2 regions of the Pedococcus aerophilus genome follow, and region 2 is predicted to be linked to the other one. Evidence: riboswitches for the same ligand, from Rfam matches in the RefSeq annotation. Region 2 holds a riboswitch; the other holds the start of a gene.

Region 1 (15,047 bases), on a different contig from region 2:
GCGACCTCCGCGGTCACCGCATGGGTCACCCAGGAGGGCGGCACGGTGCCACCCGAGACGGCCCAGCTCGCCGACGCGATCGCGGGCGAAGGTGCCACTCCCCTCGTCGTCGCCCGCGCCGAGGCCGGCGGACCGCCCCGCGTCATCGGGCTCGTGCGACTCAAGGACGTCGTGAAGCCGGGCATGGCCGAACGCTTCGAGACCTTGCGCAGCATGGGGATCCGCACGGTGATGATCACCGGTGACAACCGGCTCACCGCTGCCGCCATCGCCAAGGAGGCAGGCGTCGACGACTTCCTCGCCGAGGCGACCCCCGAGGACAAGATGGCCCTGATCATCAAGGAGCAGGAGGGTGGGCGCCTCGTCGCGATGACCGGCGACGGCACCAACGACGCCCCGGCGCTGGCCCAGGCCGACGTCGGCCTGGCGATGAACACCGGCACCTCGGCCGCGAAGGAGGCCGGCAACATGGTCGACCTCGACTCGGACCCGACCAAGCTCATCGAGGTCGTGGCGATCGGCAAGCAGCTGCTCATCACCCGTGGTGCGCTGACGACGTTCTCCATCGCCAACGACATCGCCAAGTACTTCGCGATCATCCCCGCGATGTTCGTGGTGCTGTTCCCCGGGCTCGACGCCCTGAACATCATGCGGCTCGGCTCGCCCGAGTCGGCGATGCTCTCGGCCGTCATCTTCAACGCCCTGGTGATCATCGCGCTCGTGCCGCTCGCCCTGCGCGGCGTGCACTACCGCCCCGGCGGCGCCGCCGACCTGCTCCGGCGCAACCTGCTCGTCTACGGCCTCGGCGGTGTCGTCGCACCGTTCATCGGCATCAAGGCGATCGACCTCCTCGTGTCCCAACTCCCCGGATTGAGCTGACCAGCCATGACCTCACTCACCCGCCAGTACGCTGCCGCGCTGCGGCTCCTGCTCGCCCTCACCGTCCTGCTCGGGGTGGTCTACCCCGCCGTCGTGTTCGGGATCGGACGGTCCGGGCTGTCCGGCCAGGCCGACGGCTCCCTCGTCGAGCAGGACGGGAAGGTCGTCGGGTCCTCGCTCCTCGGCCAGGACTTCACCGGCGACCAGTGGTTCCACGGGCGGCCCTCTGCCAGCGACTACGCGGGTGACAGCAGCGGTGGCTCCAACCTCGCCGCGTCGAGCGAGGACCAGGTCGCCGCCGTCGCCGAGCGCCGGGAGGCGGTCGCCCGCGCAGAGGGTTCCGACGCGGTGCCCGCAGACGCCCTGACCGCGTCGGGCAGCGGACTCGACCCCCACATCTCCCCTGCCTACGCCAACCTCCAGGTGCCGCGGGTCGCGAAGGCGACCGGGCTGGATACCGCCGTCGTGCAGCGCCTGGTCGACGCGAACACGCAGGACCGCGTCCTCGGGTACCTCGGCGCACCGCGCGTCAACGTCCTCGAACTCAACCTGGCCCTGGCCCGCGCCGCGGGATAGGACGACGGCGATGTCCTGCGGAGGACCCGACCACGGAAGAATGGCCCCATGACCCCCGGACGGCTGCGCATCTACCTCGGCGCAGCCCCCGGGGTGGGCAAGACGGTCGCCATGCTCTCCGAGGGGCGCCGGCGGATCGAGCGCGGGACCGACGTCGTCGTGGGCCTCGTCGAGACCCACGGCCGGGCCCACACCGCGCAGGCCCTGGAGGGGCTCGAGGTGGTGCCGACGCGCGAGGTCGAGCACCGCGGCAGCACCCTGCGGGAGATGGACCTCGACGCCCTCCTCGCCCGAGCCCCCGAGGTGGCGCTCGTCGACGAGCTGGCGCACACCAACGCTCCCGGGAGCCGGAACACGAAGCGGTGGGAGGACGTCCGCGAGCTGCTCGCCGCCGGCATCGACGTCATCTCGACCGTCAACGTCCAGCACCTCGAGTCGCTCAACGACGTCGTCGAGTCCATCACCGGCATCAGGCAGCAGGAGACGGTCCCCGACGAGGTGGTGCGCACCGCCGACCAGATCGAGCTCGTCGACATGTCGCCGCACGCGCTGCGCCGGCGGATGGCCCACGGCAACATCTACGGGCACGACCGGGTCGACGCCGCCCTGGCCAACTACTTCCGGGAGGGCAACCTCACGGCCCTGCGCGAGCTGTCCCTGCTGTGGCTGGCCGACCGTGTCGACGAGGGTCTCGAGCGCTACCGCCGCGACCAGGGCATCACCGACTCGTGGCCGGCGCGCGAGCGCGTCGTCGTGGCCGTGACCGGGGGCCCAGAGTCCGCGGCACTGGTACGGCGCGGGGCCCAGATCGCGGGGCGCGGCGCCGGCGGAGAGCTCGTCGTCGCACACGTGACCCCGGCGGACGGGCTCATCGACGCACGGCTGGAGAGCATCGGCGAGATCCGCACGCTCGTCGCCGAGCTCGGCGGGACCTTCCACACGGTGGCCGGCGACGACGCGGCCGCCGCGATCATCGACTTCGCGCGTGGCGTGAACGCCCGGCAGATCGTCCTCGGGGCCTCCCGGCGCACCTGGTGGCAGGCGTTGCGCGGCCGGGGCGTCGGCAGCCACGTCGTCGAGGGTGCCGGCACCGACATCGACACCGTCATCGTCACCCACGACCAGGCCCATCGCGGGCGGTCGCGACGCGGTCGTGGTGCCCTCGGCGGCCCTCGCCGGTGGGCGGGCTGGCTGCTGGCGACGGTCGGCACGGCAGCACTCACCGCCCTCCTCATCGCCACGCGCCAGTCCCACGACCTGCCGCTCGAGGTCCTGCTCTTCCTCGCCCTCACGGTCGGCTGCGCCTTGGCCGGCGGGCTGGGGCCCGCGGTCCTGTCCGCACTCCTGGGCTCGCTCAGCCTCAACTGGTTCTTCACCGAGCCGCTGGGCACCCTGACGATCACCGACCCGCAGAACGCGGTCGCCGTGCTCGTCTTCCTGCTCGTGGCGGTCTCGGTCGCCTCGGCGGTGCACCTCAGCGACCGCCGCGCCGCGGCGGCCCGTCTGGCCCAGCGCGAGTCCCTCGCCCTCGAGCGCTCGGCCCAGACTTTGCTCGGCGAGCAGGACCCGCTCACGGCGTTGCTGGAGCAGGTCGTGGACCTGTTCCACCTCACCAGCGCCGGGCTGGTGCGGCGGCCCTCGGTGCGCGAGCCGTGGCAGGTGGTGGCGGCCCTGCCGGGGTTCGACGTGCACGACCTCGACCGCGCAGCGGTGCTCGCGCCGGTGGACGACACGACGACCCTGGCGTTGTTCGGGCCGGTGCTGGCCGCCGACGAGCGGCGGCTGGTCTCGGCGTTCGCTGCGCACGCCGAGGCGGTGCTGCGCCGCGCCGACCTCATCGAGCAGGCCCGCCAGGCCGGTGCGCTCGCCCGCGACAACCGCGCCCGCACAGCGTTGCTCAGCGCCGTCTCGCACGACCTGCGCACCCCCCTGGCCGGCATCAAGGCCGCGGTGTCCACGCTGCGGCAGCCGGGGGCGGCGTTCTCCGAACAGGACGAGGCCGACCTGCTCGAGACGATCGAGGAGTCCTCCGACGCCCTCACCACCCTCGTCGCCAACCTCCTGGACATCTCGCGCCTCCAGAGCGGGGTCGTCGTGGCCCAGCGGTCGGAGGGCTCGGTGCTCGAGACCATCCGCAGGACGGTGGCCGCGGTGTCCGACCCCGACCGGGTCCGGGTGCTAGGCGGGGACGACCTGCCCCTGGCCGTCTACGACGAGGTGCTGCTCGACCGTGTCCTGGCCAACGTCGTCGAGAACGCCCTGCACCACTCGGGCGGCCGGCAGGAGGTGGTCGTCAAGGCGTACGCCACCGGCGACCGGCTCCAGGTCCGCGTCGTCGACCGGGGGTCGGGCGTCCCCGACTCCTCCAAGGCCGCGATCTTCGCCCCGTTCCAGCGCCTCGACGACGCCCCGCGGGGGTCAGGGGTCGGCCTCGGGCTCGCGGTCGCGCGCGGGCTCATGGAGACCATGGAGGGCACCATCACCGCCGAGGACACCCCCGGCGGCGGACTGACCATCGTCCTGGAGCTGCCCCGCGCCGCGACCCCGCCCGCGCGCGAGCCGGGCGCGCACGGGCGCGAGGCGGCCCGGCACGAGGGCGAGGTGGCTCCGGAGGGCGCGCCCGCGGCATACCCGTCCGCCTCCACACCGCGTCCCACCAGCAACGATGGCAGGATGCCCGCATGAGCGTGGTCCTCGTCGTCGACGACGAACCGCACCTGCGACGGACGCTGGCGATCAGCCTGCGGGCCCGCGGGTACGAGGTCGAGACCGTCGCCGACGGCCGCTCGGCGCTCCAGTCCGTCGCGGACCGCGCGCCCGACGTCGTCGTCCTCGACCTCGGGCTGCCCGACCTCGACGGCATCGACGTGCTGCGCCGGCTGCGGCAGACCTCGACCGTGCCGGTCATCGTGCTCTCCGCCCGCACCGACTCCTCCGACAAGGTCGAGGCGCTGGATGTCGGAGCCGACGACTACGTCACCAAGCCCTTCGGCATGGAGGAGTTCCAGGCCCGGGTCCGGGCCGCCCTGCGCCGCGGCGGTGAGGGAGAGAACCACCCGCCCGCCGTCCGCACCGAGCACTTCGACCTCGACTTCGCCGAGCGCACCGCCACCATCGGCGGTGACGTCGTGCGCCTCACCCCCACCGAGTGGCGGCTGCTCGCGGTGCTGGCCCGCCGACCGGGGCACCTCGTCTCGCAGAAGGACCTGCTCCACGAGGTGTGGGGTCCGGGCTACGGCCGCGAGTCCAACTACCTGCGCGTGTACGCCAACCAGCTGCGGCGCAAGCTCGAGCCCGACCCCACCCATCCGCGCTACCTCGTCACCGACCCCGGTCAGGGCTACCGCTTCGAGGTATGACGCCCGGGTCCGCCCGAGTTCGGGCCGTTCCCTCCCCGCTGCGTGGCCTCCTTCCCTACCCTCGGACCACGCATCGAGGCAGGGGGACGCACCATGTCAGGACACCAGCCAGGCACCGGTGACGACGACAAGGGCCGGGACCCGTACGCCCCGACTCCTCCGGCCTTCGACATCGCGGAAAGCCTGCGCGCGCCGATCTCGCGCGGGTTCGCACTCACCCTCGCGGTGCTGCTGCTCCTCGCACTGGTCTGGGTGGACCACCGGCAGCAGGCCCGGTTGGACCAGGTCGAGCAGTACACGAGCAGCGCCGTCTCGATGTCGACGCAGTTCGTCCCGCCCAGCGGAGCCGACCCCGCGACCTGCTGGCTGCTCGGGACGCTGGCCAACGCGCAGGGCCAAGGGGCGCTGGTCGCCCAGTGGGCCTCGAACGGCACGGAGGACGACTGCAAGACCTCGGCGGCCCGCGGCGCCCGGGGCCAGGCCCTCGACGGGAACTGAGCGGCGTCCGAACGGCGTCGCTGGCATGCTGGCGGCCATGCCGGCGCAGCGGGTCGTGGTGCTCCTCGAGGGGCAGAGCGATGTCGCGGCCGTCCGCGCGCTGCTGCCCGTGCGCCTCCGCGAGGCGGTGGAGCTCGTCGACATGGGCGGGGTCACCAACATCCGCCGGCACCTCGCCGACCTCGTGGGCGCGCCCCCGACGGCTGCCGAACAAGACGGGACCAGCGCACCTCCCCGGCGCATCCTGGGGTTGTGCGACGCCGGGGAGGCGTCCTTCTTCGCGCGGGCGCTGGAGTCCGTGGGCCATCCCGTCGGCGGTGCAGCCGAGATGGCCGAGCTCGGTTTCCACGTGTGCGACGAAGACCTCGAGGACGAGCTGATCCGCGCCCTGGGGGCCAAGCGGGTGCTCGAGGTCCTCGCCGAGCTCGGGCTGCTCGACCGGTTCGCGACCTTCCGACGCCAGCCGACCTGGACCGGCCGGCCGGTGACCGACCAGCTGCGCCGGTTCGCCGGGACCACGTCGGGGCGCAAGGAGCTCGTCGCCGAGGCGTTGGCGGCTGCGATGGGGTCCGGAGAGGTGCCGCCACCGCTGGCCCGCCTCGTCACCCACATCGAGGCAGCGCTGGTCGACCACGAGCCCGGCCACCCGGTGCGCCCCTTCCCCGACAGACTTTGAGCGCCTGACCACGCCTGGACGTGGTCAGGCGCTCAAAGACCCGGGGTATGGCGCGGGGCCGGGCTCCGTGCCCAGCATGCGGCCGGAGTGCGGTGCTGCCGTGCGCCGGCGGTCAGGCCGTGGCGTCGGCCGGCTGGGCGGGCTCGGCGGCTTCGAGGCGACCACGCAGCGTCAGGGTGGCGACGACGAGGGCCAGCGTCGCCGTCAGCGCCATGACCAGGGTCATCGGCACCGCAGAACCCGAACCCATCGCACCGATCAGCGGAGCAGCCGCACCACCGATGACGAACTGCGAGGCGCCGAGCAGGGCCGCAGCGGTGCCGGCAGCCTCGCCGTGGCGCGTGAGCGCCAGGGCCGGGGTGTTCGGCAGCGTCAGGCCGCAGGCGAAGAGGATGAACCACAGCGGCGTCAGGATCAGCACGAGCCCGCCGAACCCGGTGGCAGCCGAGGCGAGGGTGAGCAGGGCGGCAATGGCACCGATGGTGACACCGACCCGCACCAGCACCCTGGCCTCGAACCGCTTGAGCAGGAACGGGTTGAGCTGCGACCCGGTGAGGAAGCCGAGCGAGTTGAGCCCGAAGACCAGGCCGAACTGCGCGACGCTCAGCCCGTAGATGTCCTGCAGGACGAACGACGAGCCACCGATGTAGGAGAACAGGGTGGCGAACATCAGCCCGCTGATGAGGACGAGGCCGACGAAGGTGCGGTCCTTGAGCAGCGAGCCGTAGGTCGCGACGACCGGGCGGAACGCGAGCTTGCGACGGTTGGCGGGCGGCAGCGTCTCGCGCAGGGCGAACGACGCCAGCGTCACCATCATCGTCCCGGCGATCGCGAGCAGGACGAACACACCGCGCCACGAGGTCACCTGGAGGATGGCCCCACCGAGGGTCGGCGCGAGGACGGGCGCGAGACCCATGACGAGCATGAGGCGCGACAGCATGGTCGCGGCGGCCGAGCCGGAGAACTGGTCACGGACCATGGCCATCGCCACGACGGCCACCGCCGCGTTGCCGAGGCCCTGGAGCACACGGCCGACGGTCAGCAGCTCGATGGTCGGGGCGAAGGCGCAGAAGATCGAGGCGGCGATGTGCAGGGCCAGACCGGCGATGAGCGGGCGTCGGCGGCCCACCGCGTCGGCCAGCGGGCCGACGAGGAGCTGGCCGAGCCCCATACCGAGCAGGATGCCGGTGAGGGTGAGCTGCACGGCCGACTCGGTAGCGGCGAGGTCGCGCGTGATCGAGGGCAGGGCCGGCAGGTAGGTGTCGATCGTCAGCGGGCCGATGGCGATGAGCGCACCGAGCACGAGGACGAAGCGCAGGTACGCGCGACCCGTCGGGGCGGGCGGCATCTGGGCAGGCGGCGGGGTCGAGCCGGAGGCGTGCTGGATGGCGGCAGAGGTGGCGACGGCGGTGTCGGGGAAGCTCTGGGAATGGTCGTCGGTCACGGTCTGGGGCGCGGCGGTCACGAGGGGGCCAACGCCACCGGGACCCCGATCCATTCCGAGGGGGTCAGTCGCGGCCGGTCAGCTCCCAGGCGTCGCCGGACTCCTCGACCTCTTCGCGGCCGGCGTACTGCGCCGCGACGGGGTCATTGTCGTAGCGGGAGTCGGGGGCGTACCCGGGGCTGTAGGTCGGCGCAGGCGCACCCACCGGGACCTCGTCGGTGTGCTCCACTCCCCCGGCCGACGCCGCGACCGCCTGGCCGTCGAACACCGGCTCGGCGTCGGGCACCTCGTCGCCGCGCATGAGCGCCAGCGTCGTGGGCAGGTCGTCGGGCTTGACCAGGACGTCGCGGGCCTTGGAGCCCTCCGACGGCCCGACCACCCCACGCGACTCGAGCAGGTCCATGAGGCGACCGGCCTTGGCGAACCCGACCCGCAGCTTGCGCTGGAGCATCGAGGTCGAGCCGAACTGCGTCGTCACGACGAGCTCGGTCGCCTGCAGCAGCAGGTCGAGGTCGTCGCCGATGTCGTCGTCGATCTGCTTCTTGGCCGCGACGACGGTGACGTCGTCGCGGTAGTTGGGCTTGAGCTGGTCGGTGACGGCCTTGACGACGTTCTGGATCTCCGACTCAGTGACCCAGGCGCCCTGGACGCGCATCGTCTTGCTCGAGCCCATGGGCAGGAACAGCGCGTCACCCTGGCCGATGAGCTTCTCGGCACCCGGCTGGTCGAGCACGACGCGGCTGTCGGCGAGCGAGGACGTCGCGAACGCCATGCGCGAGGGCACGTTGGCCTTGATCAGACCGGTGACGACGTCGACCGACGGACGCTGGGTCGCGAGCACGAGGTGGATGCCGGCGGCGCGGGCGAGCTGGGTGATGCGGACGATCGACTCCTCGACGTCGCGCGGGGCGACCATCATCAGGTCGGCGAGCTCGTCGACGATCACGAGCAGGTACGGGTACGGGTGGATCACCCGCTGGCTGCCCGGGAGCGGCTTGACCTTGCCGGCCTTGACCGCCTTGTTGAAGTCGTCGACGTGCTTGAAGCCGAACTGCGCGAGGTCGTCGTACCGCGTGTCCATCTCCCGCACGACCCACTGGAGGGCCTCGGCGGCCTTCTTGGGGTTCGTGATGATCGGGGTGATGAGGTGCGGGATCCCCTCGTACGCCGTGAGCTCCACTCGCTTGGGGTCGACCAGGACCATGCGGACCTCGTCGGGCGTCGAGCGCATGAGGATCGAGGTGATCATCGAGTTCACGAAGCTCGACTTGCCGGCGCCGGTGGCGCCCGCGACGAGCAGGTGGGGCATCTTGGCGAGGTTGGCGATGACGTAGCCGCCCTCGACGTCCTTGCCGACACCCATGACCATCGGGTGGTCGTTGCCGCGGGCGGCCTGGCTGCGCAGGACGTCGCCGAGGCTGACCTTCTCACGGTCGGTGTTGGGGATCTCGATGCCGATGGCGGACTTGCCCGGGATCGGGGACAGGATGCGGACGTCGGCCGAGGCGACGGCATACGCGATGTTCTTGGACAGCGCCGTGACGCGCTCGACCTTGATGCCGGGGCCGAGCTCGACCTCGTAGCGCGTGACGGTCGGGCCGCGGCTGAACCCGGTGACCTGGGCGTCGATGTCGAACTGGTCGAGCACCTGGGTGAGCGACTCGACGACGCGGTCGTTGGCCGCGCTGCGGGCCTTGTGCGGCGAGCCGGGCTCGAGCAGGGCGTTGTCGGGGAGCGTGTACGTGATGTCGCCGGCGAGCGCCAGCTGCTCCACGCGCTGGGGCAGCGGGGTGGTCGGTGGCGCCTCGAGGACGACCTTCTCGGCCACCGGGCGGACCTTGGCGAGGGCTGCCGCAGCAGCATCGACCGGGGCGGCGCCGGCACCAGACGCACCGGCACCCGCACCGGACGAACCGGGGGCGAGCACACCCGGGGCGGTGGGGCGCTTCTGGCCGGGGCGCAGGCCGTCCTTGCCGTCAGGGACGACGACCGCGGCCTTCTCGAACGCCTCGTCACCGTCGAGCGGGCCCTCGGGCTCGATGACGCGGCGACGGCGCTTGGGCTTCTCGGGCTCCTCGGCGAGGGGCTCGTCGAGCTCCAGGCCGCGGTGCAGGAGGTGGTCGCGCAGCTCGGCGAGGCGCTCGGGGATCATGTGGACCGGCGTGGCCGTCATGACGAGCAGGCCGAAGAAGCCGAGCATGAGCAGGATCGGGACGGTGCCGTAGACCGAGACGGCGGCCTCGAGCGGGCTCGAGGCGAGGAAGCCGATGATGCCGCCGCCGTCGCGCATGCCGTCGGCGCCCTCCGGCGGAGCAGGGATGCCGGCGGCGACGTGGGCCAGGCCCGAGGCGGAGAAGGCGAGGGCGGCCAGGCCGATCCCGATGCGGGAGTTGGCGCCGTCGTCCTGCGGGGCGCGCAGGAGCCGGATGCCGAGGTAGAGCAGGGCGAGGGGCACGGCGTACGCGACCCGCCCGAAGGTCCCGGCCACGACGGCGTGGATGACGTCACCGGCCTGACCCTCGAGGGCCCACCATTCGCGGGCTGCCACGACGATCGCCAGGCCGAGCAGGAGGAAGCCGACACCGTCGCGACGGTGCTCCGGCTCGAGGTCCCGGGCGCCGTTGCCGACGCGGCGCACCGCGCCCCCCGCGACGTGCGCCATCCCCATCCAGGTGCCCCGGACCGCACGCAGCGGGAAGGGCAGGCCGCCCCCGCTGGCCTTGCCCCGCGCAGGCTGCTTGCGGGGTGCGGCGGTGCGGCGGTTGGCAGGACGGGTGCTGGTGCCCTTGCGCGCCGACCCGGCGGAGGAGGAGCGCGTCGGGGTCGACGGACGTGTGGCCATGGTCCGCAGGCTACGCGAAGGTCCCACCGGACACACGCGTCACACGCGTTCCACCAGCACCGATCTGCTGTCGTCGGCCCGCCCGGGAGCACGGGTGCTCCACCGAACAGGTGGAACCTGACCACCGGTTCGGGCAGCGCGCCCGCGAACGGCCGCCCATGCCCGTGCTGCGCTGTCACGCTCGATCATGCGTCTGGCGGGACCCCGCACCGGTGGTCGTCCCCTCGGGGTTCGACCGTCGGCGCATGCGCACGAGGACACGGGGGCAGGGTGTGCGCTGGTCCCGCCAGCACGTCTGAACCATCGCGACCCGAGCGGGTGCCCCTCCCGCCCGGGTGACCCTGGGACCTCCCCGAGGTCTCAGATGGCGAGAAGGACCGTTCACCTGGTGGAGAACGTCGCCCAACCGCCGCTACCGTCGACGACCAAGGTCATGAGTGTCAGCGCAAAGCCCCGGCTTGCTGACCAGCAACCCTCCACCGCGGTGGGGTGCTCCGGGTGACGACCGGGTCGTCTGCACACGCAGCCGGCAAGCGCGGACCCGAGCACAGCCCGGGTCCCACCGGACCCAGGAGCTGACCTCCATGTCGATCGCGAGCACCCCCCCGACCACTCCCGAGAGCACGCCGGAGCGCGCGTTCCGCCGGACCGCCCCCCTGGCCCACGCCCGTGAGAACACCCGCGAGCACCTGCGCGCCGTTCCCCCGCTCACCGCCCCGGCGACGGTCCCGCTCGCCCGCGAGGCCGTGCAGGACGCGGTGGAGCCGGTCACCGTCGACCTGCCAGCGGTCGTCTCCGCCGGCCTGGTCGTCCCGACCCTGAACGGTCCGGTCGACTACGCCAACTTCGACCACGCCGCCTCCACGCCGGCCCTGGTCAGCGTCAAGGCCGCCGTCGACAGCGCCCTGCGCACCTACTCCTCCGTGCACCGCGGCAACGGCTACGCCTCCAAGGTCACGAGCGCCTGGTACGAGCAGGCCCGCGAGGAGGTCGCCACGTTCGTCGGCGCCCGCGACGGCGACCAGGTCGTCTTCACCCGCAACAGCACCGACTCGTTCAACCTGCTCGCCCGCGCCCTTCCGCGCGACACCCAGGTCTTCGTCTTCGAGACCGAGCACCACGCGGCCCTGCTCCCGTGGAAGGACCGCCAGACCACCCGCCTGCCCGTCCCCGGCAGCGCCGCCGACGCCGCCGTCCTGCTGCGTACCGCCCTGATGGCTCGGCACAGCCGCCACCGCCTCGTCGTGCTCACCGGCGCCTCGAACGTCACGGGCGAGGTCTGGCCGGTCCGCGAGCTCGCCGCGATCGCCCGCAAGGCCGGTGCCCGTGTCGTCCTCGACGCCGCGCAGTACGCCCCGCACCGCCGCGTCGACCTCGCCGACCTCGGGGTCGACTACGTGGTGCTGTCCGGCCACAAGCTCTACGCACCGTTCGGCGCCGGTGTCCTCGCCGGTCGCTCCGACTGGCTCGACGCGGCGACGCCGTACCTCGCCGGCGGCGGCGCCACCAAGGCCGTCACCGAGCGCGGGGTCACGTGGCACACCGGTGCCGCGCGCCACGAGGCCGGCAGCCCCAACGTCATCGGTGCCGTCGCCCTCGCCGCCGCGTGCCACGCCCTGCGCGCCGGGGCCGAGGCCGTGGAGGCGCACGAGACCTCGCTCGGCACGGCTCTCATCGACGGGTTGCGCGCCATCGACGGGGTGGAGACCTACTCGCTCTTCGGTGAGGACCACGAGCGGGTCGCCGTCGCGACGTTCACCATCGACGGCCTCGACAGCTCGCTCGTCTCGGCGGCGCTGTCCGCCGAGCACGGCATCGGGGTCCGGGACGGGAAGTTCTGCGCCCACCTGTGCGTCGACATCCTCCTCGACGACCCGTATGGCGAGGCGCCCGGGACCGCGATCCGTGCCAGTGTCGGTCTGGGCACGACGGCAGAGCACGTGCAGCGCCTGCTCGCCGCGGTCGCCGACCTGGCGGCGAACGGTCCGCAGGCGGCATACGAGGCCACGGCCGAGGGTTGGCTGCCGGTGGAGGACACCCGCGACCTCTCCCCCGCCCGCCCCTGGTAGGTCCGTACCCGGCCGAGCGGGGCCCGCGCCGGCGCGGGCCTCGCTCGGTCGCGTCTCAGGCCTGGATGACGACCGGAATGATCATCGGGCGGCGACGGATCTTGCCGCCGACCCAGCCACCGATCGCCCGGCGCATGACCTGCTCGAGCTGGTGGGAGTCGGTGATGCCCTTGCCGGTCGCGTCGGCGAGCGCCTGCTCGATCTTGGGACGCACCTGGTTGAAGATCTCGTCGTCCTCGGCGAAGCCGCGCGCCTGGATCTCGGGCCCGGCCGCGACCTTGCCCGTCGCGGAGTCCATGACGACGATGACGGAGATGAACCCCTCGTCGCGCAGGATGCGGCGGTCCTTGAGCAGCGCCTCGTCGAACTCGCCGACCGACGACCCGTCGACGTAGACGTACCCGCAGTCGACGGCCCCGACGATGCTCGCACGGCCGTCGACGAGGTCGACGACGACGCCGTCCTCGGCCAGCACGACGCGCTCGCGCGGGACGCCGGTCTGGACGGCGAGCTCGGCGTTCGCCACGAGGTGGCGCCACTCGCCGTGGACCGGCATGACGTTGCGAGGCTTGACGATGTTGTAGCAGTAGAGGAGCTCGCCGGCGCTGGCGTGGCCAGAGACGTGCACCTTGGCGTTGCCCTTGTGGACGACGTTGGCGCCGAGACGCATGAGGCCGTTGATGACCCGGTAGACGGCGTTCTCGTTGCCGGGGATCAGCGAGGACGCCATGAGGACGGTGTCGCCCTGGCCCACGTCGATCCGGTGGTCGCGGTTGGCCATCCGTGACAGCGCGGCCATGGGCTCGCCCTGGGACCCGGTGCAGATGAGGACGACCTGGTGCTCGGGGAAGCTGTCGAGCTTCTTGACGTCGACGAGCACGCCGTCGGGGACGTGCAGGTAGCCCAGCTCCGCGGCGATGCCCATGTTGCGCACCATCGACCGGCCGACCATGGCGACCTTGCGCCCGGCCTTCTCGGCGGCGTTCAGCACCTGCTGGACCCGGTGCACGTGGGAGGAGAAGCAGGCGACGATGATCCGGCGCTCGGCGTCGCGGAAGACCTTGTCGATCGCCGGGGCGATGTCCTTCTCCGGGGTCGTGAACCCCGGGACCTCGGCGTTGGTCGAGTCGGTCATGAACAGGTCGACGCCCTCCTCCCCCAGGCGGGCGAACGCGCGCAGGTCGGTGAGGCGGCCGTCGAGCGGCAGCTGGTCCATCTTGAAGTCGCCGGTGTGCAGGATCGTCCCGGCGGGCGTCCGCACGAAGACCGCAAGCGCATCGGGGATCGAGTGGTTCACCGCGACGAACTCGCAGTCGAACACCCCGAGCTTCTCGCGCATCCCCTCCTTCACGCCCAGCGTGTAGGGAGTGATCCGGTGCTCCTTCAGCTTGGCCTCGACCAGCGCCAGCGTCAGCATCGAGCCGACGACCGGGATGTCCTTCTTGAGCCGGAGCAGGTACGGCACGGCACCGATGTGGTCCTCGTGTCCGTGGGTGAGGACGATCGCCTGGACCTGGTCGAGCCGGTCCTCGATGTACTCGAAGTCGGGCAGGATCAGGTCGACGCCCGGGTGGTGGTCCTCGGGGAACAGCACCCCGCAGTCGATGATGAGCAGCTGCCCGGCGTGCTCGATGACGGCCATGTTGCGGCCGACCTCGCCGAGGCCCCCGAGGGCGACGACGCGGACGCCGTTCGGGTCCAGCTGGGGCGGCAGGGTCAGCTCGGGGTGCGGGTGGCTCACAGCAGGCCCGACTCCTTGAGCCCCGCCCGCAGCAGGTCGAGGTGCTCCGGCGGCGACTCGACCAGCGGGAGCCGCACCGTCGCGTGCTCGATGACCCCGAGCTCGACGAGGGCTGCCTTGGCCATGATCGCGCCCTGGGAGGTGTTCATGATCGCCTCGACGGCGGGGATGAGCCGGTGGTGGATCTCGCGGGCCGCCGCGAGGTCGCCGCGGTCGACGGCCTCGATCATCGCGGCATACTCCCGACCGGCGACGTGGCCCACGACGCTCACGGTGCCGACTGCACCGAGGGCGAGCCAGGGCAACGTGGTCGCGTCGTCCCCGGAGTAGTAGACGAGGTCGGTCGAGGCCATCACCGTGGTCGACGCCCACGCGTCCCCCTTGGCGTCCTTGACGGCGAGGATCGTCGGGACGGACGCCAGCTCGCGCAGGGTGTCCGAGGTGAACGGGATCCCGGTGCGCCCGGGGATGTCGTAGAGCATCACGGGCAGGTCGGTCACCCCTGCGACGGCGCGGCAGTGCGCGACGACACCGGCCTGGGTGGGCTTGTTGTAGTAGGGCGTGACGAGCAGGAGCCCGGTCGCCCCGGCGTGCTGGGCGCGCCCGGCCATCTCGACGCTGTGCGCGGTGGCGTTCGAGCCGACGCCGGCGACGACGGCCGCGCGGCCGCCGACGGCCTCGGCGACGAGGCTGACCATCTCGAGGCTCTCGTCGTCGCTGAGGGTGGCGGACTCACCGGTGGTGCCGTTGACGACGATGCCGTCGTGCCCGGTGTCCACGAGGTGCTGCGCGACCCGCTTGGCACCCTCGGCATCGACGCTCCCGTCGGGTCGCATGGGCGTGATCATGGCTGTCAGGAGGCGACGGAACGGTGACGCTGTGCTCATACCCGCAGGCTATCGCTCCACGGCGCCGGGCCTGTGCCCCGCTCGCGCGGGGGCGCGCACATTGGCGGGATCCCTG
Region 2 (15,047 bases):
CGTCGGAGAGCCTGCTCTCCCTGCCTGCCGGCTCCCCCGCGTCCCTCAGCCAGGTGACCGAGGTGGCCGGGCGCCTCGCCCGCGCGATGAACTCCGTCATCGAGGGCAAGCCCGACGTCGTGCACACCGCGATCACGGTGTTGCTCGCCGAGGGTCACCTGCTGCTCGAGGACGTGCCCGGCGTCGGCAAGACGATGCTGGCCAAGACGCTCGCCAAGACCATCGACTGCTCGGTCCGTCGCGTGCAGTTCACGCCCGACCTGCTGCCCAGCGACATCACGGGCGTGAGCGTGTTCAACCAGGACGTGCGGGACTTCGAGTTCCGCCCCGGCGCGATCTTCGCCAACGTCGTCGTGGGTGACGAGATCAACCGCGCCTCGCCCAAGACGCAGTCGGCCCTGCTCGAGTCGATGGAGGAGGGCCAGGTCACCGTCGACGGTCAGACCTACGACCTGCCGAAGCCGTTCATCGTCATGGCGACCCAGAACCCCATCGAGATGGAGGGCACCTACCCCCTCCCCGAGGCCCAGCGTGACCGCTTCATGGCACGCATCTCCCTCGGCTACCCGTCCTCGCGGGCCGAGGTGGCGATGCTCGACACGCACGGTCAGGTCTCCCCGCTGGAGACGCTCAGCCCTGTGACGGACGCCGCGACGATCACGGCCATGGTCAAGGCCGTGCGCTCGGTCTTCACCAGCGACGCCATCAAGCAGTACGTCGTCGACCTGTCCTCGGCCACCCGGTCCAGCTCGGCGCTGCGCCTGGGTGCCTCCCCTCGCGCGACGCTGCACATGCTGCGCGCCGCCCGCGCCCACGCCGCGCTCGAGGGCCGCGACCACGTGCTGCCCGACGACGTCCAGGCGATCGTCGTCCACGTCCTGGCCCACCGCGTCATCCCCACCGGCGAGACCCAGCTCGCCCGCCGGAGCACCGGCGAGGTCCTCCAGGACCTGATGCGGCGGGTGCCGGTCCCGGCTGCCGGGCGCTGAGGCGCCGGCGTGCGCAGACTTCGCGACCTCCTCACCACCCGCGGACGGGCGTTCGTCGCCGCGGGGACCACGTTGGTGCTGTGCGGGATCGGGCTCGGCTTCACCGACCTGACGCGCATCGGTGTCCTGCTCGTGGCCCTGCCCCTCCTCAGCGGCCTGCTCATGCGCCGACACGACCTGCGCTTCTCCCTCGAGCGGACCGCCGTCCCCGGGCGCATCCAGGTCGACGAGCAGTCCGTCGTGACCCTCGGCATCGAGAACGCCGGCGGCGCCGCCAGCCCGTTGCTCATGGCCGAGGAGCAGCTCGACTACGCCCTCGGCGACCGGCCCCGCTTCGTCGTGCCTCGTCTGCGCAGGGGTGACCGCCAGGAGGTCCACTACACGGTGCGTTCGCACGTCCGTGGCCGGCACCGCCTCGGCCCCCTCGGGGTCCGGCTGCGCGACCCGTTCGGCCTGAGCACCCGGGTGGCCGCCATCTCCGGGGCGAGCGACGTGCTCGTGCTGCCCCGGATCCTGCCGCTCGGTGGGGGTCTCCCGCCGGGCAGCGGCGTCGGTGCCGAGGGCGCCATACCCCACATGGTCGCCCTCCACGGCGAGGACGACGTGTCCATCCGCTCCTACCGCGACGGCGACGACCTGCGCCGCATCCACTGGCCCGCGACCGCGAAGACCGGCGAGCTCATGGTCCGCCAGGAGGACCGCCCGGCCCGTCGCCGCGCCGTCGTCGTCCTGGACTCGCGTTCGCGCGGTCACCACGGCTCGGGCAGCTCCGGCTCCTTCGAGTGGGCCGTGACCGCGTGCGCCTCGATCGCGGTGCACCTCCTCGACCAGGGGTATGCCGTGCACCTGATCACCGACGAGACCGCCGACGACAGCCGCGCGGCGGCCGCCATGGAGCTCGACCCGTTGCTCGACGTCCTCGCGATGGCCGAGCCGGGCTCGGAGGACCAGTTCGGCGACGTGCTCCAGGCCGCGCACCCGGCGACCTCCTCCGGTGGCCTCGTGCTCGCCGTGGTGACCGAGCTCGACGAGGAGGTGGCCCGCCAGGTCGCCTCCCTGCGCCAGCCGGGCGGGACCGCGCTCGCGATCGTCCTCGACCCCCACGGCTTCGGGGCGACCCGGCGCCGGCCGGGCACCAGCTCTGAGCTGCCCTGCGTGCCCGTCCTGCGCGGCGCCGGGTGGGGCGTGGCCGTCGTGGGGTCCGGTGACGACCTCGCCTCGGTCTGGGGCGTCCTCTCCGGTGGCACCCAGCGAGTGGGTGTCGCATGAGCCGCGGCCGGATCCCCGAGTCCCTGCTCGCCGGGGCGGCCTCCGCCGTCGTCGCCTGGCCGATCACCACGCTGTTCACCCCCAACACCTGGGTGCGGCCGACCCTCGTCATGGTGGTCGTCGTGGTCGCCGCCGGGATCGGTGCACGGCTGCTCACGACGTCCAAGACCCTCGTCGCCGCGGCCCAGCTCGTCGCCATCGTGCTGGTCGCCGGGTGGATGCACGGCCGCGGCCACCTGTGGTTCGGGCTGCCCTCGCTCGACACGGTGCTGGCCTTCAACAACCTGCTCTACGAGGCACGCCTCACCATCCAGAACTACGCCGCCCCCGCACCGACGAACCGGGGCGTCATCCTCGGCATCGGCCTGGCCATCGGCGTGGCGGCGGTGGTCGTGGACCACCTCGCCGTGATGCGCCGCTCCCCCGCCATGGCCGGACTCCCCCTGCTCACGGCGTTCCTCATCTCCGCCTCCAACTCCGGCGACTCGCTCAACCCCATGTACTTCGTCGCCGCCGGCGGCATCTGGCTGCTCATGCTCGGTCGGCAGGGCATCTCGTCGCTGCGCCGGTGGAGCACCACGACCCCGATGAGCACCACGGGACGGCGCGGCTCCGACGACCACGACGGCGCCTACGGGTATGCCGCGGTGGGCCGCACGCTCGCCGTCGCCGGCCTCGTCACGGCTGTCGCCCTGCCCGTCGTCATCCCGCACCTGCCGACGCGGTACCTCATCGACGGCCTCGGGCGGTCCAGCGAGGCGACCGGGTTCAGCGACGGACAGATCGGGCTCAAGTCGACCCTCGACCTGACCCGCAGCCTGCAGAGTCCCTCGACGGCACCGGTGCTGACCTACACGACGAACGCCCCGATCCTCACGCCGCTGCGCGTGGGGGTGCTCGAGAACTACGCCAACGACCAGTGGCGACCCGACGACGCGGACGTGAGCTTCAGCCGGCGCCCCGACCTCCAGCTTCCCGCCGAGCTCGACGACGACGTCCCCCGCGAGACCTACCGCCTCTCGGTCGACGAGTCACGCATCGAGGCACCCCAGATCGCGGCGCCGACGCCGCTCGTCTCCGGCGACCTCGACGGCGTCGCGTGGGGCCTGGACCGCCAGACGTCGGTGGCGAGCGTCAACCGGACCGCGAGCTCGTACAGCTTCAACTACCTCGCGCTCAACCCGGCCGCCGAGACGCTCGACCAGCCGGTGCAGGGTGCCACCGGCGCGCTGCTGCCCCCCGAGCTGCAGGTGGACCCGTCGTCCGAGCCCCTGGTCCGTGAGCTCGTCGACCAGGTCGTCCCCGACGGCGCCAGCCGCATCGAGGCCGCCCGGGCGATCCAGACCTACCTGCGCACCAGCGGGGGGTTCAGCTACTCCCTCGAGCTGCCCGAGACGGTGACCAACGAGTTCGGGCAGTCCGAGCGCCCCGACGCGATCTCGTTGTTCCTGCGGACCAAGGTCGGCTACTGCGTCCAGTTCGCGACCGCCATGGTGATGATGGCTCGCGAGAGCGGAATCCCGGCCCGGATGGCCATCGGCTTCCTGCCCGGCACGGCCGACCGCGGCACGTACACCGTGCGGGCCTCCGACGCCCACGCCTGGCCCGAGCTCTTCTTCGAGGGGGTCGGCTGGCTGCGGTTCGAGCCCACCCCGTCGGGCACCCAGAACACCGTGGCCCCGCCCTACTCCCTGGCACCGACCACCCCTGAGTCGAACGACCCGTCGTCGACGGCCAGCTCGAGCAGCTCGGCCTCCTCCAACACCCGGGCCGACGGCGCCAACGACCCCGGCGCCGAGGACCCGACGACGACCTCGGGCACGCAGGACGACACCACCTCGATCCTCGGACCGCAGACCCGCACGGTGCTGCTGTGGGTGCTGCTCGGACTGGTCGTCGGTGCGCTGGGGTCGATGGCCGTGCCGCTCGCCGCTCGCGCCCGGATGCGCCGACGGCTCAAGGAGGCCCCGGACGAGGCCACCAGGGTCGAGATCGAGTGGCAGGCGATGGTCGAGCGCCTCGGTGACCTGGGCGTCATACCTCCCCGCGGGAGCACCCCACGACAGGCGGGCCGCTTCTACCAGCGTGAGGCCTACCTCGAGGGTGAGCAGTCGCAGGCCCTCAGCAGGGTCGTCGACGGGGTGGAGCGCTCGCGCTACGCCCCGCCCGGCACGACGCTCGCCGACGTCCGCCCCGACACCGAGCACGTCGTCAAGGCGGTCTCGGGGGTGCGCCGTCGCAAGGACCGGATGCGGGCCGTCTGGTGGCCGAGCGACGGGCTCCTCGAGTGGCGCGAACGTCGTGACCACGCTGTCCGCGTGCTGCGCTCCCCCTGGGACCGCTGGCAGGAGCGGCGCGCCGACCGCGGCTGACCACCCGTCGCCCCGTATGGCGCGTGGACGACGAGAAGGGCCCGTGGACATCGTCCACGGCCCCTTCTCGTCGTCGTCAGTCCACGTACGTCAGTCCAGGTAGTCGCGCAGGACCTGCGAACGGCTCGGGTGCCGCAGCTTGCTCATCGTCTTGGACTCGATCTGGCGGATCCGCTCGCGCGTCACGCCGTACACCTTGCCGATCTCGTCGAGGGTCTTCGGCTGGCCGTCGGTCAGGCCGAAGCGCATCGAGACCACACCGGCCTCACGCTCGGAGAGCGTGTCGAGGACCGAGTGCAGCTGCTCCTGCAGGAGCGTGAAGCTCACGGCATCCGCAGGGACGACGGCCTCGGAGTCCTCGATGAGGTCACCGAACTCGCTGTCACCGTCCTCACCGAGGGGCGTGTGCAGGGAGATGGGCTCGCGGCCGTACTTCTGGACCTCGACGACCTTCTCCGGGGTCATGTCGAGCTCCTTGGCGAGCTCCTCCGGGGTGGGCTCGCGCCCGAGGTCCTGGAGCATCTGGCGCTGCACGCGGGCCAGCTTGTTGATGACCTCGACCATGTGCACCGGGATGCGGATGGTGCGGGCCTGGTCGGCCATGGCGCGGGTGATGGCCTGACGGATCCACCACGTCGCATAGGTCGAGAACTTGTAGCCCTTGGTGTAGTCGAACTTCTCGACCGCACGAATCAGACCGAGGTTGCCTTCCTGGATGAGGTCCAGGAAGAGCATGCCGCGACCGGTGTAGCGCTTGGCGAGCGAGACCACGAGGCGCAGGTTGGCCTCGAGCAGGTGGTTCTTCGCCTTCTTGCCGTCCTGGGCGATCCACCAGAGCTCACGCTTGAGCTTCATGTCGATCTTGTCGCCGGAGTTGAGGCGCTCCTCGGCGAACAGGCCGGCCTCGATGCGCTTGGCGAGCTCGACCTCCTGCTCGGCGTTGAGGAGGGCGACCTTGCCGATCTGCTTGAGGTAGTCCTTGACCGGGTCGGCGGTCGCGCCGGCGGTCACGACCTGCTGGACCGGGGCGTCGTCCTCGTCGTCGTCGCGCAGGACGAAGCCGGAGGAGGACTCCTCCTCCTCGCCGTCCTTCTTCTTGTCGTCGGTCTCGTCCTCGATGACGACGTCCTCGAGCTCGGACTCGACCACGTCGGTCGGCTCGGCGTCCGTGGTCTCCTCGCCGTCGGCGGGAGCGTCACCGGCAGCTGCCTTGGCAGCAGCCTTCTTCGCAGCCGCGGTCTTCTTGGCGGCGGGCTTGGCCGGCTCGGCCGCAGCAGCGGCGGCCTTCGCGGTCGTCGTCGCCTTGGCAGCGGCCTTGGTCGCCGTCTTCGCGGCAGCCTTGGTGGCCGTCTTGGCCGTCGGCTTGTCCTCGGAGGCGGCCGGCTTGGCGGCAGCCTTCGTGGCGGTGCTCTTGGCAGCGGTCTTCTTCGCCGAGGCCGTGGCGGTGCGACGGGTCGTCGTCGCAGCGACGGCACGGGAGGCGGTCACGGCGTCCAGGGTCACGGTGATGCCCTGCTCGTCCAGTGAACGCAGCACGACCTTCATCCGCTTCGGCGGCACCTCGGCGCTCTCCAGCGCCTCACGCAGGGCAGCGCTGTCGACCGAGCCGTTGGTCCGGCCCTGCATCAGCAGCTGCTGCAGGGCTGGGTGGGTGAACTCGGTGGGGAGAGATGGTGCGGGGCTCGCAGCCTTCTTGGACACAGGCGACACGGACTACCTTTCGTCGCGGGATCGCGGCACGGCGCACGCCATCACGGGCATGGCGGGGCATGCCTACGACAACAACTGCGGGGGCGGAAGTATTGCCGAGGTCGGACCGGATGAGCCCGCTGGGGACTCGGTGCGACCTCGTTCTGGACATTGTAAAACGACAAGGCCCGCAATCCCGCATTCCCGCACGAAATCGGGCCCGGCAGGGCCCTGTTCGCCAGCTCTCGAGCCGTCAGGCGTCGGCCTTGACGGCCAGCACGGGGCACGACGCGTCGAGCAGGATGCGCTGGGCGTTCGACCCCAGGATCAGTTTGCCCACCGGCGTGCGGCGGCGCAGCCCGATGACGATGAACTCGGCCTGCTCGGCCTCGGCGACCGCGATGAGGTCCTCGGCCGGCTCGTTGCCTCGGACGAGCTGGCGCACCTCGTGCTCCAGCCCCTGCTCCTCGAGCTCTCCCTGGACGCGCACCAGGTCGGTCTCGAACCGCTGGGCCTCGTCGCTGTCGTAGTCCCGGCCTCCACGGTTGGAGTTGATGACAATGAGCTTGGACTTGCGCAGCAGCGCCTCGTCCGCAGCGCGTCGTAGCGCTGCTCGCCCTTCCTTCGTCGGGACATACCCCACAACGATGGCCACGGGAACCTCCTCGTTCGTCGACAGCTGCGGCAGTGACCGCCCGCCCGACGCTATCGGAAATCCCCCGGTCAGGCAGGGTCTCCGAGGACGCGCCGCACCACGGCGCCCACCTGCTCGAGCTCGATGAGGAAGCCGTCGTGCCCGTAGTCCGAGTGCACGGTGTGCAGGCGGGCCCCCGGCACTCCCGCAGCCACCTCGTGGGACAGCCGCGGCGGGTAGAGCCGGTCGGAGTCCACCGCGACGACGGTGAGGTCCGCGGTGACCCGGGCCAGGGCAGACTCCACCCCGCCACGACCCCGGCCCACGTCGTGGGAGTTCATCGCCTCGGTCAGCACGACGTAGGAGTTGGCGTCGAAGCGGCCTGCGAGCTTGCCGGCGTGGTGGTCGAGGTAGGACTCCACGGCGTAACGGCCGCGACCGCCCAACGGGTCCTCCTCGCCCTGCGGCGAGCGCCCGAAGCGTTCGTGCAGCTCGACCTCGCTGCGGTAGGTCACGTGGGCGATCCGCCGGGCGATCCCCAGGCCTGTGTCGGGCCCGGTCTCCTGGTCGTAGTAGTCGCCCCCGCGGAAGTGGGGGTCGCTGCGGATCGCGAGGAGCTGGGCCTGGCACCACGCGATCTGCTCCGCGGACGCGTACGCGGTGCTGGCCAGCACGAGTGCCGACGCCACTCGCTCCGGGTGCGTCACTGCCCACTCGAGGGCGCGCATGCCACCCATCGATCCGCCGAGGACCAGGCTCCAACGGTCGATCCCCAGCCGGTCGGCGAGCAGGGCTTCGACCCGGACCTGGTCGCGGACCGTGACGAACGGGAAACGACTCCCCCACGGCTGACCATCCGGTCCGGGCGACGCGGGCCCCGTGCTGCCCTGGCACCCGCCGAGCACGTTGGCAGCCACCACGTGGAAGCGGTCGGTGTCGAGGGGGCAGCCGGGCCCGATGAGGCCGTGCCACCATCCGGGGGTCGGGTGCCCGGGGCCGGACGGGCCGGTCACGTGGCTGTCGCCCGTGAGGGCGTGCTCGACGAGGATCGCGTTGTCGCGCGCCGGGTTGAGCTCGCCCCAGGTCTCGTAGGCCAGGGTGACGTCGGGCAGCACACCGCCACGCTCGAGCTCGACCGCTCCGAGGCCGATGAACTTCCGGTCGCCGACCGGGTCCCCGCCGCGCCAGGCCCCGGAGGTCGTCGGGGGTCGGGAGGTGGTGGTCATGAGAGTGCTCCTGTGGCATCGCGCTTGCCGCCCAGATCTGGGTCGGCCCGGTCCTCACCCGGGGCACCCCACCGCGAGGAGGGTTGCCGCCCAGCCAGCCGGGGCTTGTCGCTGGGACTCATCACCTGACGCCCATCATACGAGCCGGTCCCGCGCCTGTCCGGCTCGTCCGGACACTGGACCAGAACGATCGGGTGCCCGCACCGGGCGGCCCCCTGCCGGTCACGCCGAGAGCCCACCACCCAGCGCACTGGTCCCCGACGATGCTGGGCGACCCCGCTCGGCGCGCGGACGGACCCCGAGGTCGACCATGCGCTCGAGCAGGACCGCGAGGCGGTACCCCGGTGTGTGCTCCAGGGCCCTGTCCAGGGCGACCCTGGTGAGGGCGCCGTCGCCGAGCCACCACGCGAGGTTCGCGAGCACGGTCAGCAACGCGGCCGCCTCCTCGTCGGGCACCGCCCGGACCGCTGTCTGCAGCCTGGCGAGCACGCGCCGACCGGCCACCACGGTCTGCTCGGTGCTGTCGGGACGAGAGCCGTCACGTCGGCCCGCACGTCGAGCCCGCGCCCGACGACGTGCGGAGCGGGTTGTCGGGCGAGGCTCCGACCAACGTCCCGAGCCACCGAGGTCCGGCGCCGCGCCTCGCTCCCGGGTGGCGGGGTCGACGGAGCCGACGACCGGCTCCCAGGCGGGCTGCGGCAGGCAGCTGTGCAGCGCGTCGGCGAGGTCGGGCGAGACGACGTCGAGCGGCAGGGTGCCCGGGCAGATCCACGCGATGATGCCGTCACGGAGCTCGACGTCGCGCAGGCTCACCACGAGCAGCGCCACCTCGTCCGGGGTGAGCAGCTGACCGCTCCACGCGCGGTCGGCACCGGCCGGACCGAGGACGTCGTCGCCGATGGCGCCTTGGCCGGCACCGACGTGGTCCGTGGCGACATCGTCCTTGGCGACGTGCTCCGTGGCGTCGCCGTCCGTGGCGTCGCAGGTGTCGTCGCACGCCGAGTCGGTGACGTCGAGCAGCTTCGCCCAGGTGGCCAGGAACCGCAGCCGGTGCACGTCGACGGCGCGCTGCCCGAAGGCCCGCCCGTCGGACCGGGCACCGAGCCCCGCGAGCGCCTGCGCCACCGGTCCGGCGCGCTCGGGATCCAGGGCCACGAGGGTGGCCAAGGACTCCCGCCCGGGCAGTGGCGACACCTCCAGGGCCACGAACTGGGCCACGGCCGGTGCGTCACGAGGCACCTCCTGCATCTGTCCCTCGGTCGGGCAGCAGCCGGTGTCGCAGTCCGGGGCGTACCACCGGCCGGCACGGACGACGAGCCGGTCGAGGACCTGCACGCCCGCGGCCACGAGGTCGTCGCGGACCGCGTCGGCCAGCGGCAGGGCCGCGCCCGGACTCGACTCGTACCCGACGAGCAGGACCCCGTCCGGGTCCTCGCGCACCAGGGGCGGGACGACGGCGGCGCACGCCTCGGGGACGGCCGCGTCAGGCGGGAGGTCGATGCGCTCGACGAGCCCGATCTGGCGGTCCCGCAACGCGATCGCGACGAGGGAGTCGCTCGGGTGGTAGCCGAGCTGGTAGGGAAGGACGGCCAGGACGTCAGCGGGTCCGGCGAGACGGATGGGTTCCATGGCGCCCACGCTGCCGCGCGTCATCGCCCACGCCGAGGGCGCCGTCACCAGCCTGTGGACACCGCTTAAGGATCCACTCGACTGTGGACGACGCCCCGGCTGTGATGACGGATCGGCTGTGACAACGGATCGGCTGTGACGACGGATCGGCTGTGACGACGGATCGCCCGTGACGACGGCCCGGCCGCCGTCCCGGGTCAGCGGACGACGTGACCCGGGACGGTGGTGCCCCCGGGCGAGGTGGAGCCGGCGTCGGGAGCCGGCCCGGCGCCATACCCTGCGCCGCCACTGCCGGTGGGATGGGCGGTGCCGCGGACGGTGCGCTCCCAGCGCAGGTAGCTCTCGGTCTCGTTGACGAAGGCCGCCGCCAGCCACGACACGACGACGGCGTCGTCGGCGAGGCCGAGGACGGACAGGAACGCCTCCGGAACGAGGTCGATCGGCGACACGATGTACAGGACGGCAGCGGCCATCATGAACAACCGACCGCGCGTGCTGCCGTGGTAGTCCCCCCGCAGGGTCGCACTGACCAGCCGCGGGAAGCTGACGAAGCGCTCGCCCAGCCCCGGCGACCCGGGACGGAGCGCGGTGCGCAGTGCGGTGGCGATGGAGCGCAGGGCTCCCAGGCGGTTCACGGCCATGTCTGCTCCTCAGGTCCCGGTGGTCTTCTTGGGGAACTCGTGGCGGGCGTGGACGGCGATCCGCTTGAGGAGGTAGCTGTCGAGACCGGCACCGACGACACCACCGATGACCGGCACGCCCTTGCCGAACCGCGTCAGCGTCTTCTTCCCTGCGGTCGACAGCAGGCGGAAGCCCACGGCCTTGTTGACGACCATGAGCGCCGGTCCGGGCAGGCGCTGGGCGGCGAGGTTGGACAGCCGACCGGTCGCCATCACCCCGGCCTTCTGGAGCAGGTCGTCGGCGTCGGCCCCGACCAGGGTCAGCAGGACGGCCGAACGGATCTCGGGCTGCTTGATGTCGTACCCGCGCAGCGACGCGATCGAGGCGACCATGCGGGTGGCCACGACGTAGAACTCGACGACGTTCGCGGGCAGCGCGACGGGGAGCGTGATGAAGCCACCGAGCCCGGTGACGAAACCACCGGCGGCGGCGAGCTTGAGGTGACCACGGACGACTGCGTCGATCGCGTCCTCGGCGTCCGGGCGCTCGGCACGCTTGACGTCGGCGACCTTCTGCGCGGAGTCGAACCGCCCGCGGCCGTCGATGCCCACGTCCAGGAGGTTCTCGACAAGCCCGGTCACGGCGTTCGTGAGCATCCCCGAGTCCTCCTTGCCGGCCCTGGCCTGCTCGAGAGCGGAGGTCTTGACCTCCGGCTCGTCCTTGCCCAACCCGAGGAACGCCACGCTGTACTCCCTGATGTCGTCGTCAGCTACGGTACGAAGCTCTCTCGCCATCCTGCCACGCGGCTCCGCGACCAGCAGGTTTAGCCTTGGGAGCATGGCTGACCCCACCGCACCGTCCACCGAGTCCACCTTCGCCGCGTACGCCCACCCCGAACGACTCGTCAGCACGCAGTGGCTGGCCGAGCAGGTCGGGGCCGGCGCCGTCGGCGGACCCGACGGCATCGTCGTCCTCGAGTCCGACGAGGACGTGCTGCTCTACGACACCGGCCACATCCCCGGTTCGCTCAAGCTCGACTGGCACCAGGACCTCAACGACCCGGTGATGCGCGACTACGTCGACGCCGAGCAGTTCGCCGCCGTGATGTCCGCACGCCGGGTCGGCCGCGACACCACCGTCGTCATCTACGGAGACAAGAACAACTGGTGGGCCGCCTACGCCCTGTGGGTGATGACGCTCTTCGGCCACGAGGACGTGCGCCTCCTCGACGGTGGCCGCGCCAAGTGGGTGGCCGAGGGCCGGGAGATGACCAAGGACGTGCCGCAGGTGTCCCCACTCACCGGCGACGCGGCATACCCGGTCGTCGAGCGGGACGACGCGCCGGTCCGCGCGTTCAAGGAGGACGTCCTGGCCCACCTCGGTGGCGCGCTGGTCGACGTCCGCTCCCCCGGTGAGTTCAGCGGCGAGCTGCTGCACATGCCCGACTACCCGCAGGAGGGGGCGATGCGCGGCGGACACATCCCCGGCGCGCGGTCGGTGCCGTGGGCCCGTGCGGCCAACGAGGACGGCACCTTCAAGTCCCGCGAGGAGCTCGAGGCGATCTACCTCACCGAGCAGGGACTGACCCCGACCGACGCGACGATCGCCTACTGCCGCATCGGGGAACGCTCCTCGCACACCTGGTTCGTCCTCACCCACCTGCTCGGCTTCGACCAGGTCCGCAACTACGACGGCTCGTGGACCGAGTGGGGCAACTCGGTGCGTATCCCCGTCGAGCAGGGCGCCCAGAAGTGACCGACAGCGTCGACCTGCCGTCGGCGATGCGCGAGATCGCCGACGACTTCGCCGAGCTCACCGCTCCGGAACGGCTCCAGCTGCTGCTCGAGTTCAGCGAGGGTTTGCCCGAGCTGCCCGAGCGGTATGCCGGGTCGCTGGACTCCATGGAGCAGGTGCACGAGTGCCAGTCGCCGATCTTCCTCGCCGTCGAGGTCGGGGACGAGCCCCGCGACACCCCGGGTGAACGGCCGGTGCACCTGTTCTTCTCGGCCCCCCAGGAGGCGCCGACGACGCGCGGCTTCGCAGGGATCCTGCACGAGGGCCTCGACGGCCTCAGCGTCGCGGAGGTGCTCGCGGTGCCGGAGGTGGCGCCGTACCAGTTCTCCCTCGGTGAGGCGGTCTCCCCGCTGAGGTTGCGCGGGATGGTGGGCATGCTCAGCCGGATCAAGCGCCAGGTTGCGCTGAAGTCGCAGTCCTAGCAACGCTTTCCGTCACCACCGGCACACCACTGCGTATGGCGCGTGGTGCACGGCGAAGCCGCGGCCCCCTCTCGGGGACCGCGGCTTCGCGGTGTGCGGGTGCTGCGGGTGGGTGGTGCCGACGCGGAGGTCGGTCAGCGCACCGCGGCGAGGGCGTCGACGATGCCCTCGCCGTAGTAGCTGTTGTCGGCCTCGGGGCCGACGCACGCCGGTCCACCGTTGTTCTCGGCCGGGGCGCAGGCGTGGTCGACGGCCTGGGCGCGCAGCTTGGCGACCATCTGGGCGGGCGTCCAGTCCGGGTGCGCCGACTTCATCAGCGCGAGGACACCGGCGACGTGCGGGGAGGCCATCGAGGTGCCGCTCTTGGTGCCGTAGCCGTTGTTGGCGACGACGGTGGACAGGATCGTGCGGCCGGGGGCGGCGACGTCGATGACGCCGAGCCCGCGGTTGCTGAACGATGCGAGCTGACCCGTCCTGGTCGTCGCCGAGACCGTCACGACGCCGGGCAGCTCGGCCGGGATGTCGAGGCAGCCCTCGTCGATGGTGCGGGCGATCGGCGTCGTGTCGTTGGGGCTCGACGTGTCGGTGGTGTTGTTCGACAGGTCGGTGGCGGCGTTGCCTGAGGCAGCGGCGTGGACGACGCCCTGCTTGGTCGACCAGGCGACCGCGCGGCCGACGGCCTCGAGGACCGCAGCCTGGTCGGGCTGGTCACCGCACCAGTACATCATCGGGTCGATGTAGTAGCTGTTGTTGGTGACGTCCATCTTGTGCTGGCCGGCCCAGACGAAGCCGCAGATGGCGTACTCGGGGTAGATGAAGCCGTCGTCGTTGACGACCTTGACCGAGGCCATCCGGGCGCCGGGGGCGACACCGACGATGCCGACACCGTTGCGGGCGGCGCCGATCGTGCCGGCGACGTGCGTGCCGTGGTCGGAGGTGGTGGGGGCCCAGGCGCCGGGGGTGGTGTCCGGGCGGCCGGCGTCGACGCAGCTGACCGAGTCGGCGACGTCGATGTTGGCCTGCAGGTCCGGGTGGTCGGGGTCGATGCCGCTGTCGAGCACGCCGACCACGACCGAGCGGTCACCGTCGGTGATCCGGTGCGCCTGGTCGGCCTTGATCGCGGTCATGTCCCACTGCTCACCCTCACGCGGGTCCGCGACCGGAGCCGTGGTGTTCTCGGTGGCACCGGAGAGGTCGCCGTTCGCCGGCTTGGCGTGGCCCTGCTTGTACCCCGACGCACCCTTGCCCCAGGAGGCGCTGAGGTCGGTGGGGGTGCCCTCGGTCACGGCAGCGGTGCGGCTCGCGCCGACGGACTTGACGGCGTTGGCGCCGTTCTTCACGACGTCGGTGCGGAACGCGCCGCGGTCGGAGTGGGCGATGACGACGCCGATCTGCGGCCACGACTGGACCACGACGCCGCCGGAGGCCTTGACGGCCTTCTCGACGAGCGCGGTCTGGCCGGGGTTGGCGACCTTGGCGTTCACGACGTAGCTCATGAGCTTGCCGTCGGTGGTGACGACGGGCACCGGGGTCGAGGCGTCCTCGGCGGTCGTCGCCGCGCTGGCGCTCCCTGACGCGAGCATCGCGCTGGCGAGCAGCGCGGCCGAGGCGGCGAACGCCGCGCCGGCGTACCGGTGGGGTCGGTGAGTCCGTACGGACATCGGGAATCCTCCTGGTGTGGGGGTGTCGTGCAAGCGCCCTGCGGATCGGGGCACTGTGGCACTGTGCCCGAAAGGTCCGACACATGGGGCTTTGGAAGCGTTTCAATCGTTCACCGGACCTCCCTGCCGCTCGGTGCTCGTGCCGGACCGTCGGTGGGGCCTGACAGGATGACGACCGCCATGGCTGCTCCCCTCGTCGCGTTCGTGACCTCCCCCGACGCCCGGGCGGCCATCGTCCCGGCGGACGGCGCGGCAGTCCGCCCGCCGGCCGGTCCGGGGGGATCCGTGGACGCAGGCGTGCACCCCGCGGTGGACGCCGCCGTGGTGCTGCCACTGGGTGAGGCGGTCCGCAGGGTGGCCGAGCTCGTCGAGGCGGGAGCGGCACGGTTCACGTGGTGGGCTGCGGGGATCGACGCAGCACCCCTGGTCGCCGCCCGCGTGCCCGTGGCCCGGTGCTGGGACGTCGCCGAGGCCCACCGACTGCTCCTCGGCGGGTGGGACGCGTCTCCCCAGGTCGCCTGGGCCGCGGCCCACGGCCTGGACCGGGGCGGCCTCCCGCCGGCGTCGCGAGGAGACCTCTTCGACTTCCACGCGACCGATGACGACCCGGTCGACGTCGTCGTCCGGCCGGACGGCTACCTCGTGCCCGACGCGGGCTCGCCGCAGTGGCGGCCCACCGACGAGGCCCTCGTGGCCTGGGGCAGGGCCGCCCTGGACTGCGCCACCGCGCAGGCCGCGGCC

What was found. A riboswitch is a leader RNA that binds a small molecule or an ion and turns the genes downstream of it on or off. The one in region 2 is predicted to bind S-adenosylmethionine.
Region 1: linked by a shared signal. The riboswitch ahead of ABD286_RS15480 (aminotransferase class V-fold PLP-dependent enzyme) and the one ahead of metX (homoserine O-acetyltransferase MetX) in region 2 are both predicted to bind S-adenosylmethionine.

What each region holds. Positions count from the first base shown of each region.
Region 1 is NZ_BAAARN010000004.1:188,794-203,840, reverse strand. Features, by position in the region: gene kdpB (potassium-transporting ATPase subunit KdpB) at 1-879, shown strand, start outside; gene kdpC (potassium-transporting ATPase subunit KdpC) at 886-1,455, shown strand; gene ABD286_RS15510 (DUF4118 domain-containing protein) at 1,504-4,140, shown strand; gene ABD286_RS15505 (response regulator) at 4,137-4,814, shown strand; gene ABD286_RS15500 (hypothetical protein) at 4,908-5,312, shown strand; gene ABD286_RS15495 (hypothetical protein) at 5,350-5,988, shown strand; gene ABD286_RS15490 (multidrug effflux MFS transporter) at 6,101-7,453, opposite strand; gene ABD286_RS15485 (FtsK/SpoIIIE family DNA translocase) at 7,497-10,274, opposite strand; SAM riboswitch class IV at 10,704-10,816, shown strand; gene ABD286_RS15480 (aminotransferase class V-fold PLP-dependent enzyme) at 10,859-12,343, shown strand; gene ABD286_RS15475 (ribonuclease J) at 12,399-14,084, opposite strand; gene dapA (4-hydroxy-tetrahydrodipicolinate synthase) at 14,081-14,971, opposite strand.
Region 2 is NZ_BAAARN010000001.1:809,805-824,851, forward strand. Features, by position in the region: gene ABD286_RS03760 (AAA family ATPase) at 1-989, shown strand, start outside; gene ABD286_RS03765 (DUF58 domain-containing protein) at 999-2,258, shown strand; gene ABD286_RS03770 (transglutaminase TgpA family protein) at 2,255-4,630, shown strand; gene ABD286_RS03775 (RNA polymerase sigma factor) at 4,721-6,340, opposite strand; gene ABD286_RS03780 (universal stress protein) at 6,573-6,974, opposite strand; gene metX (homoserine O-acetyltransferase MetX) at 7,043-8,179, opposite strand; SAM riboswitch class IV at 8,195-8,305, opposite strand; gene ABD286_RS03790 (DUF4192 domain-containing protein) at 8,402-9,808, opposite strand; gene ABD286_RS03795 (YkvA family protein) at 10,006-10,449, opposite strand; gene ABD286_RS03800 (EcsC family protein) at 10,459-11,172, opposite strand; gene ABD286_RS03805 (sulfurtransferase) at 11,267-12,184, shown strand; gene ABD286_RS03810 (SufE family protein) at 12,211-12,645, shown strand; gene ABD286_RS03815 (S8 family serine peptidase) at 12,780-14,306, opposite strand; gene ABD286_RS03820 (DNA polymerase) at 14,487-15,047, shown strand, end outside.